Regions from separate parts of the Exiguobacterium oxidotolerans JCM 12280 genome, predicted to be linked through region 2. Evidence: riboswitches for the same ligand, from Rfam matches in the RefSeq annotation. Region 2 holds a riboswitch; each other region holds the start of a gene.
The links. A riboswitch is a leader RNA that binds a small molecule or an ion and turns the genes downstream of it on or off. The one in region 2 is predicted to bind lysine.

Region 1: linked by a shared signal. The riboswitch ahead of P403_RS16045 (amino acid permease) and the one ahead of P403_RS0107575 (Na+/H+ antiporter NhaC family protein) in region 2 are both predicted to bind lysine.
Region 3: linked by a shared signal. The riboswitch ahead of P403_RS0110625 (aspartate kinase) and the one ahead of P403_RS0107575 (Na+/H+ antiporter NhaC family protein) in region 2 are both predicted to bind lysine.

What each region holds. Positions count from the first base shown of each region.
Region 1 is NZ_JNIS01000001.1:1,784,220-1,786,493, forward strand. Features, by position in the region: gene P403_RS0109165 (GGDEF domain-containing protein) at 1-336, opposite strand, end outside; gene P403_RS0109170 (MarR family winged helix-turn-helix transcriptional regulator) at 481-936, opposite strand; lysine riboswitch at 1,108-1,292, shown strand; partial or broken gene P403_RS16045 (amino acid permease) at 1,406-2,274, shown strand, end outside.
Region 2 is NZ_JNIS01000001.1:1,488,906-1,491,179, forward strand. Features, by position in the region: gene P403_RS0107570 (uracil-DNA glycosylase family protein) at 1-429, shown strand, start outside; lysine riboswitch at 567-742, shown strand; gene P403_RS0107575 (Na+/H+ antiporter NhaC family protein) at 847-2,274, shown strand, end outside.
Region 3 is NZ_JNIS01000001.1:2,099,048-2,101,321, reverse strand. Features, by position in the region: gene P403_RS0110625 (aspartate kinase) at 1-1,138, opposite strand, end outside; lysine riboswitch at 1,251-1,429, opposite strand; gene argH (argininosuccinate lyase) at 1,501-2,274, opposite strand, start outside.

The DNA.
Region 1 (2,274 bases), 300 kb from region 2:
CGCAAGGATGGCACCTTCGATTTGGTCAATCGGCGTGATTAAAAACCGTGTCCCGATAATCATGATGCCTGTGATAAGCGCACTTGGCAAACCACCGAAGAACGTGGCAATCACGACGGGGATAATCCGTAAATCAATCCGGGCAACATCGATTTGAATGCTGTTGAACATGAGCAGCACAGCGATGGCACCGGCGACGACACCTAAAATCAGTCGTGTCGCGAGGCTCGCATTTGGTGTGACACGCGGTTGATTACGAAAAGGTAAAAACAAAAGGGTAATCGTTGTAAACAATAGACAAAAATTTATGATGAAGTTATTCATGATTGATAACAAATCCTCCCAACTCCTCCTGCAGTATACTTCCAATTATATACTTTGAGTATACTCGTTCTACTAACGGTATAGGAGGCCTGAATGTTTAGAATAAAAAAAGAAAAACAGTATAAAACACCTGTTTTTCTCTTAATTCTTACTTTATTAATTGGATGAGACGACTTCTTCATCCATTGTTGCGAGGATCTTATCAAATACATGAATCATCACGTTCAGTTCTTCTTCAGACAAAGTGCCGAATCGCTCCTGAAGATATGTGCGACGGACGACTTCGAGATTTCGAAAAGCGGCCTCTCCCTCGTCTGTCAAGGCGAGGACGATGGAACGACGATCTTCCGTCGAGCGTGTCCGTGTCACAAAACCGGTCTTATACAGTTTATCTGTCAAAGCAGTGACTTGGCTTGTCGCGAGTTCGAACTGTTCCGCGAGTAATGTCGGACGCTGGGGGCCGTTTTCAGATAAGCTGCGTAAGATGAAGAATTCACTTCGCGTGGCAGTACCTTCAAACAGTTGATTCAACTCACGGCGCAATGTCCGGAGAATGACACGCATTTGTTCTTCTAATCGATATGTCAATTGGTCATGTTGTTCTTGTCCCATCTGAGCAACATCCTTTCTGTACTACCTTCTACCATTTAGTGTACTAAAAATATCGGAATTTTACTATGAGCACGGTAGGATTCAAAAATATAAATTGACAAACAAGAAACATATTATGTACTATGTCGAAGTAATGAATTAGTAAATCAACTTAATTAGTTCTCACTCAACCAGTGGGATGGAGGTTGCGATTCTTATGAGTCGGGTTACGGATGTCGTCAAGCGGCAGATGAAATAGCTCAAAAGGAAGAATTGCCGAAATCGTAGACTACTTTGAAAGTCAGCGATTGGGATTAGATCAAACAGGTCTAATACTGTCATAAACCGTTTGCGGTTTATGGGGAGCTATCTTTCACGACGGTAGAATGAGACGCATCATCGATATGTTGCGTTCTCATCTTCCTCTTGGAAGGTGAGGGCGCTTTTTTTGTGCCCTCTCAAAAATTATAAAAAGAGAGAAGCGACAGACATGAACAATTTACAACAACAACAACCTCTTGATTCGACAGCAGAAGGGCTACAACGAGGGCTTCAAGCCCGGCATATGTCGATGATTGCAATTGGCGGAGCGATCGGGACAGGACTATTCATCGCGTCAGGTGCTTCAGTCGCTGCGGCAGGACCGGGTGGGGCGTTACTTTCATACTCGATTGTCGGCTTGATGGTCTACTTTTTGATGACGAGCCTCGGTGAGATGGCCGCCTACATGCCGGTCGCAGGATCGTTTTCGACGTACGGGACGAAGTTCGTCGATCCTTCATTCGGGTTCGCCTTAGGATGGAACTACTGGTACAACTGGGCCGTCACGATTGCCGTCGAGCTCGTCGCGGCTCAAATCGTCATGCATTACTGGTTCCCGAACATTCCGGGCGTCTATTTTAGCGCGCTGTTTTTACTTTTAATGATTGGTCTGAATTATTTTTCAGTCAAAGGATTCGGTGAAGCCGAATACTGGTTTGCGATGATTAAAGTCGTCACGGTCATCGTGTTTCTTGGTGTAGGAGTTGCGATGATTTTTGGTCTCTTTACGTCAGAGGCACCAGCAGGGTTCAAAAACTTTGCGTTAGGTGATGCACCGTTCGTCGGAGGAATTCCAGCCGTCATCGGTATCATTCTTGTTGCGGGCTTCAGTTTCCAAGGGACAGAGCTCGTCGGAATCGCAGCAGGCGAGTCGGAAGATCCGGAAAAAAATGTTCCGAAAGCAGTTAAACAGGTATTTTGGCGGATTTTATTATTTTATGTATTTGCGATTTTCGTCATCGGAATGTTGATTCCATACACAAGTCCGAACCTTGTCTCAAATGATATTACGGATGTTGCCGTCAGTCCGTTCACACT
Region 2 (2,274 bases):
GTAACGATGCTGGACGAACTTGATTTTGCGACAATGCTGTCGATTCCGACGACCGCTACTTTATTTAATGAACACCAGGAGCTACTCCATGCGACCTCCATCTTAAAACATCCTGTTTTCTATCGCGGGAAAAACTACAGTGGTCATCAACCGAAGATAGATCGTATCCCTTTGCTCCGACACTATGCGTATGAACACTTCGCAGCAGAATTGAATCAATTAAATGAACCTGCCCTGATTATTCCGCTCGGCCGAATCGTTGAGGCGACGGTCCGGACCTTACTTCATCAAGGACGGATTCGAAAACATTTTCTTTTATCGGGTTTTCCTCATCCCTCTGGTGCCAATGGCCATCGTAAACGTCAATTCGAAGACAACCGTTCCTACCTCAACCAACAATTGATTCACTACTTCACTAGGTCGAATTAAGTTACTACACGCTAACGATTTTTTTAATATACTGAACTCTATTTTTGTAGTACTTTGATATTTTTAAAAAAACAGACTTGAAACTTTTTTCTGAAATATGATAAGGTTTTCTTATTAAAAGAATATGACTATTCTATCGATGAGGTAGAGGCGCGGTCTTAATGAGTATTTGATCTGAGGATGACAACGAGGACGATCAAGGAAAGGTAATGCTGCCGAAGTATCGTCAAGTGTCTGACTTGATGGTACTGGTCGAATTGGGAAATACCCGTTCGATTGCCATACGTGTTTTGTATGGAGCGCTCCAATTCGGCTAAGAAAGACGCATCCAGCAAGGGTGTCGGCTTTGTTGCCGGTGCCCTTGCTTTTTTGTATGCAATGGGTCTCATCTTCTAAAAAAAGAGGAGGAACCACACAATGGTCAATTATTCAGATTCAATCGTTGCGCTCATTCCAGCTGTCATTGCAATCGCACTTGCAATCGTGACGCGCAAAGTCGTTATTTCACTTGGTGTCGGTATTTTGATTGGTGCTTTATTGCTGCATCGCTTTAATCCAATCGATACGGTCGTCTATCTCGGTAAAAACATCTTTAGTCTATTTTGGGCGGATGGGGCGTTAAATGAATGGAACGTCTTATTACTCATCTTCTTACTATTACTCGGTGTCCTATCGACGCTGATCCAAACATCGGGCGGTGCACATGCCTTCGGTGAATGGGCAACAACACACGTCAAGACAGCGCGCGGCGCTCGCCTCGCAGCATTTGGTTTAGGTATTTTAATCTTCATCGATGATTACTTCAACAGTCTTGCTGTCGGGAATGTCAGTCGTCCGTTAACGGACCGTCGTGGCGTCTCTCGGGCAAAACTTGCATACATCATTGATTCGACGGCTGCTCCAGTCTGCGTCATCAGCCCGCTTTCAAGTTGGGGAGCGTTCATCATCTCGATCATCGCTGGTATCTTAACGACGCATTCGATCACGGAGTATTCCGCATTCAGTGCTTTCATGATGATCGTGCCACTCAACTTCTATGCGATTTTCGCTCTATTGCTGACGCTTTACATCGCGTACACAGGGATTGCGGTCGGACCGATGCGGACGCATGAACTTCGTGCATTAAAAGGTGAACTTTTCGACGCAAGTAAAGGAACACCGATGGGGATGGCAGAGGAAGTCAAAGAACACGAAGGTGGGAAAGTACGTGACCTCGTCGTTCCGATTATCGTTCTCGTCATTGCAACGGTTTCCGCATTACTCTTTACCGGTGCTCAGGCACTCGCTGCTGATAATCGTGCATTTACGTTGATTGGTGCATTTGAAGCGACAGACGTAACACGTTCACTCGTTGCTGGTGTCGTCATCAGTTTAGTCGTTGCTTTCCTGATGTTGATTGGTCGGAAAATCCCGGCGCGCGAATACGGACACAGCATCTGGGCTGGGATGAAATCCATGTGGCCTGCTGTCGTCATCTTATTATTCGCTTGGACAATCATCGCTGTTATCGGTGACATGAAAACAGGTGAGTACTTAGCAAGCTTCGTCAGTAAGTCGATTTCTGCTTCGTACCTCCCCTTCTTATTGTTCTTGATCGCAAGCTTAATGGCATTCTCGACAGGTACAAGTTGGGGAACATTCGGGATCATGCTGCCGATCGGTGCTGACCTCATCATGGCGGTCGAACCGAATCTCTTACTTCCGACGCTCGCTGCCGTTCTTGCCGGATCCGTCTTCGGAGACCACTGTTCACCAATTTCCGATACGACGATTCTCAGTTCGACAGGTGCCGGTTCGCATCATATCGATCACGTCACGACACAACTTCCGTATGCGTTGGTTGGT
Region 3 (2,274 bases), 610 kb from region 2:
TATACGAGATGCTGATTTCTGATGTCGTGACTTGATAAAACGTGATGTTCTCGGCACGGAACGTCGCGAATAGTTTTGATGCGACGCCCGTTGCGTCACGCATTCCGATTCCGACGACCGATAACTTGGCATGCTCGTTATGACGATCGACTTTAACGGTCGGAAAACGATCGATGATATCCTTCAGCGCCTCTTCGAGAAACTCTTCTTCATCGAGTGGACAAGAGAACGAGAGGAACACGTCACTATCAAAGGTCGTTTGACTGATCATGTCGATATTGACATGGCGATTCGATAACAATTCAAAAATGTCGGCGACTGCTGAATTGGTTTGTGGAACGTGTTTGATTGAAACCGTCAAAACATTTTTCGTTACACTGACGCTCGTGACTGCTTTTTGTTCCATCGTTTCTGTTGCCTCCATGATCCAAGTCCCTCTTTCCGATTCAAGTGTTTTCCCAACAAAGATATGCACGCCGTATTTTTTTCCGAGTTCGACGCTGCGCATCTCCATGACCTTCGATCCCAGTGCACTCATTTCCATCATTTCATCATATGAAATTTGCGGAATCGGCTGTGCCGCTTGATGAATCCGTGGATCCGCCGTATAGACGCCGTCGACATCCGTATAGATTTCACAGCGCTTATCAAGGACGGCCGCTAAGGCGACAGCCGTTGTGTCTGATCCACCACGACCGAGTGTTGTAACATCCCCAAGCTCGTTGACGCCTTGGAATCCGGCGACGATGACGACATCATAGGTTTCGAGTTTCTTTCGTAACAAGTCCCCGTCAATTTGTTTAATCTTACTTTTCGTATGAACCCCCATCGTGCTGATTCCTGCCTGCGCACCTGTTTGTGATAAGGCTTTTACTCCGACGGAATTTAAGGCGATGCTGAGTAACGAAATCGTTTGTTCTTCGCCGATTGCGAGCAATCGATCGAGTTCACGTCGTTCAGGACGATCCGTGATTGCTTGTGCTTGTGCGATGAGCGAGTCTGTCATCTTCCCCATCGCAGAGACGACGACGACTAGTTTTTCACCTTGTTCTGTCCGATTTTTTAAATAATTCGCAATTGACTGAATCTGTTCGACAGTCGCGACCGAGCTTCCACCAAATTTAAGTACAGTTGTCACAATCCTATCTCCTTTGTCCCGAAACAGAAAAAAACGACGGGCCGGTAGGAGCGTTCCTACGGCCCGTCGTTATCACGATCGGACAAACGAAGACAAAGTCTTTCGTTCTTTTACGTAAGATAGCGCTCCGAAACATCGGTTTCGGCAGTACAACGGATCTTAACCGTTGTACCAGCAAATAAGAAGAAGCATCTTTCTCATTCACTTCGGCGGATTTCCCCTTTCACATCACTCAGCATGCTCGCTTCAATAAATGATGTTACTGATGTCATCCGCGCCTCTATCTGTCGGTTGTTAGTTACAGTTATAGCAAACATTTTTTGTTAAATCCAGTCATTTGCTAAAATTTTTTCATTTTTCCGTTAATCAGTTAGTTTCGCCTTCGCTTGAGCGAGTTGTTCAGATACAGCAGCAAAGCCGGTTCCGCCATAGCTACCACGTCGTGCGACAGCCTGGACAGGATCGAGGAGCGGATAAACATCTTCCGCGATGACGGAGTGGAACGTTTGATACGTTTCAAGCGTTAAATCTTTTAAGAAACAATTCGTCTGCACACAATGGAGGACCGCTTTTCCGACGATTTCATGTGCTTCCCGGAAAGGAACACCTTTTGTGACGAGATAATCTGCTAGTTCCGTCGCATTCGAGAAGTCTTGCATTGTCGCCTTCTTGAGCGCTTCTGTCTTAAACGTTGCGGATTCGAGCATTCCTGTAAAGATTTGAACGGATTGTAAAACGGTATCTGCCGTATCGAAGACCCCTTCTTTATCTTCTTGCATGTCTTTATTGTAAGCGAGCGGTAATGCTTTCATCGTCGTCAGGAACCCCATCAGGTTTCCATAGACACGCCCTGTTTTTCCGCGAATCAATTCAGCGAAGTCCGGGTTTTTCTTTTGTGGCATCATGCTCGAACCCGTTGAAAATGCATCGGACAATTCGATGAATGAAAATTCTTGCGACGCCCAGATGATGATTTCTTCACAAAAGCGTGAGAGGTGCATCATGACCGTCGAAGCAATCCCGAGGTATTCAATGACGAAGTCACGGTCCGATACAGCATCGAGGCTGTTCGGATAGACGTGCTCAAATCCGAGCAGTTCCGCTGACTTGAAACGGTCAATCGGGAATGTCGTCCC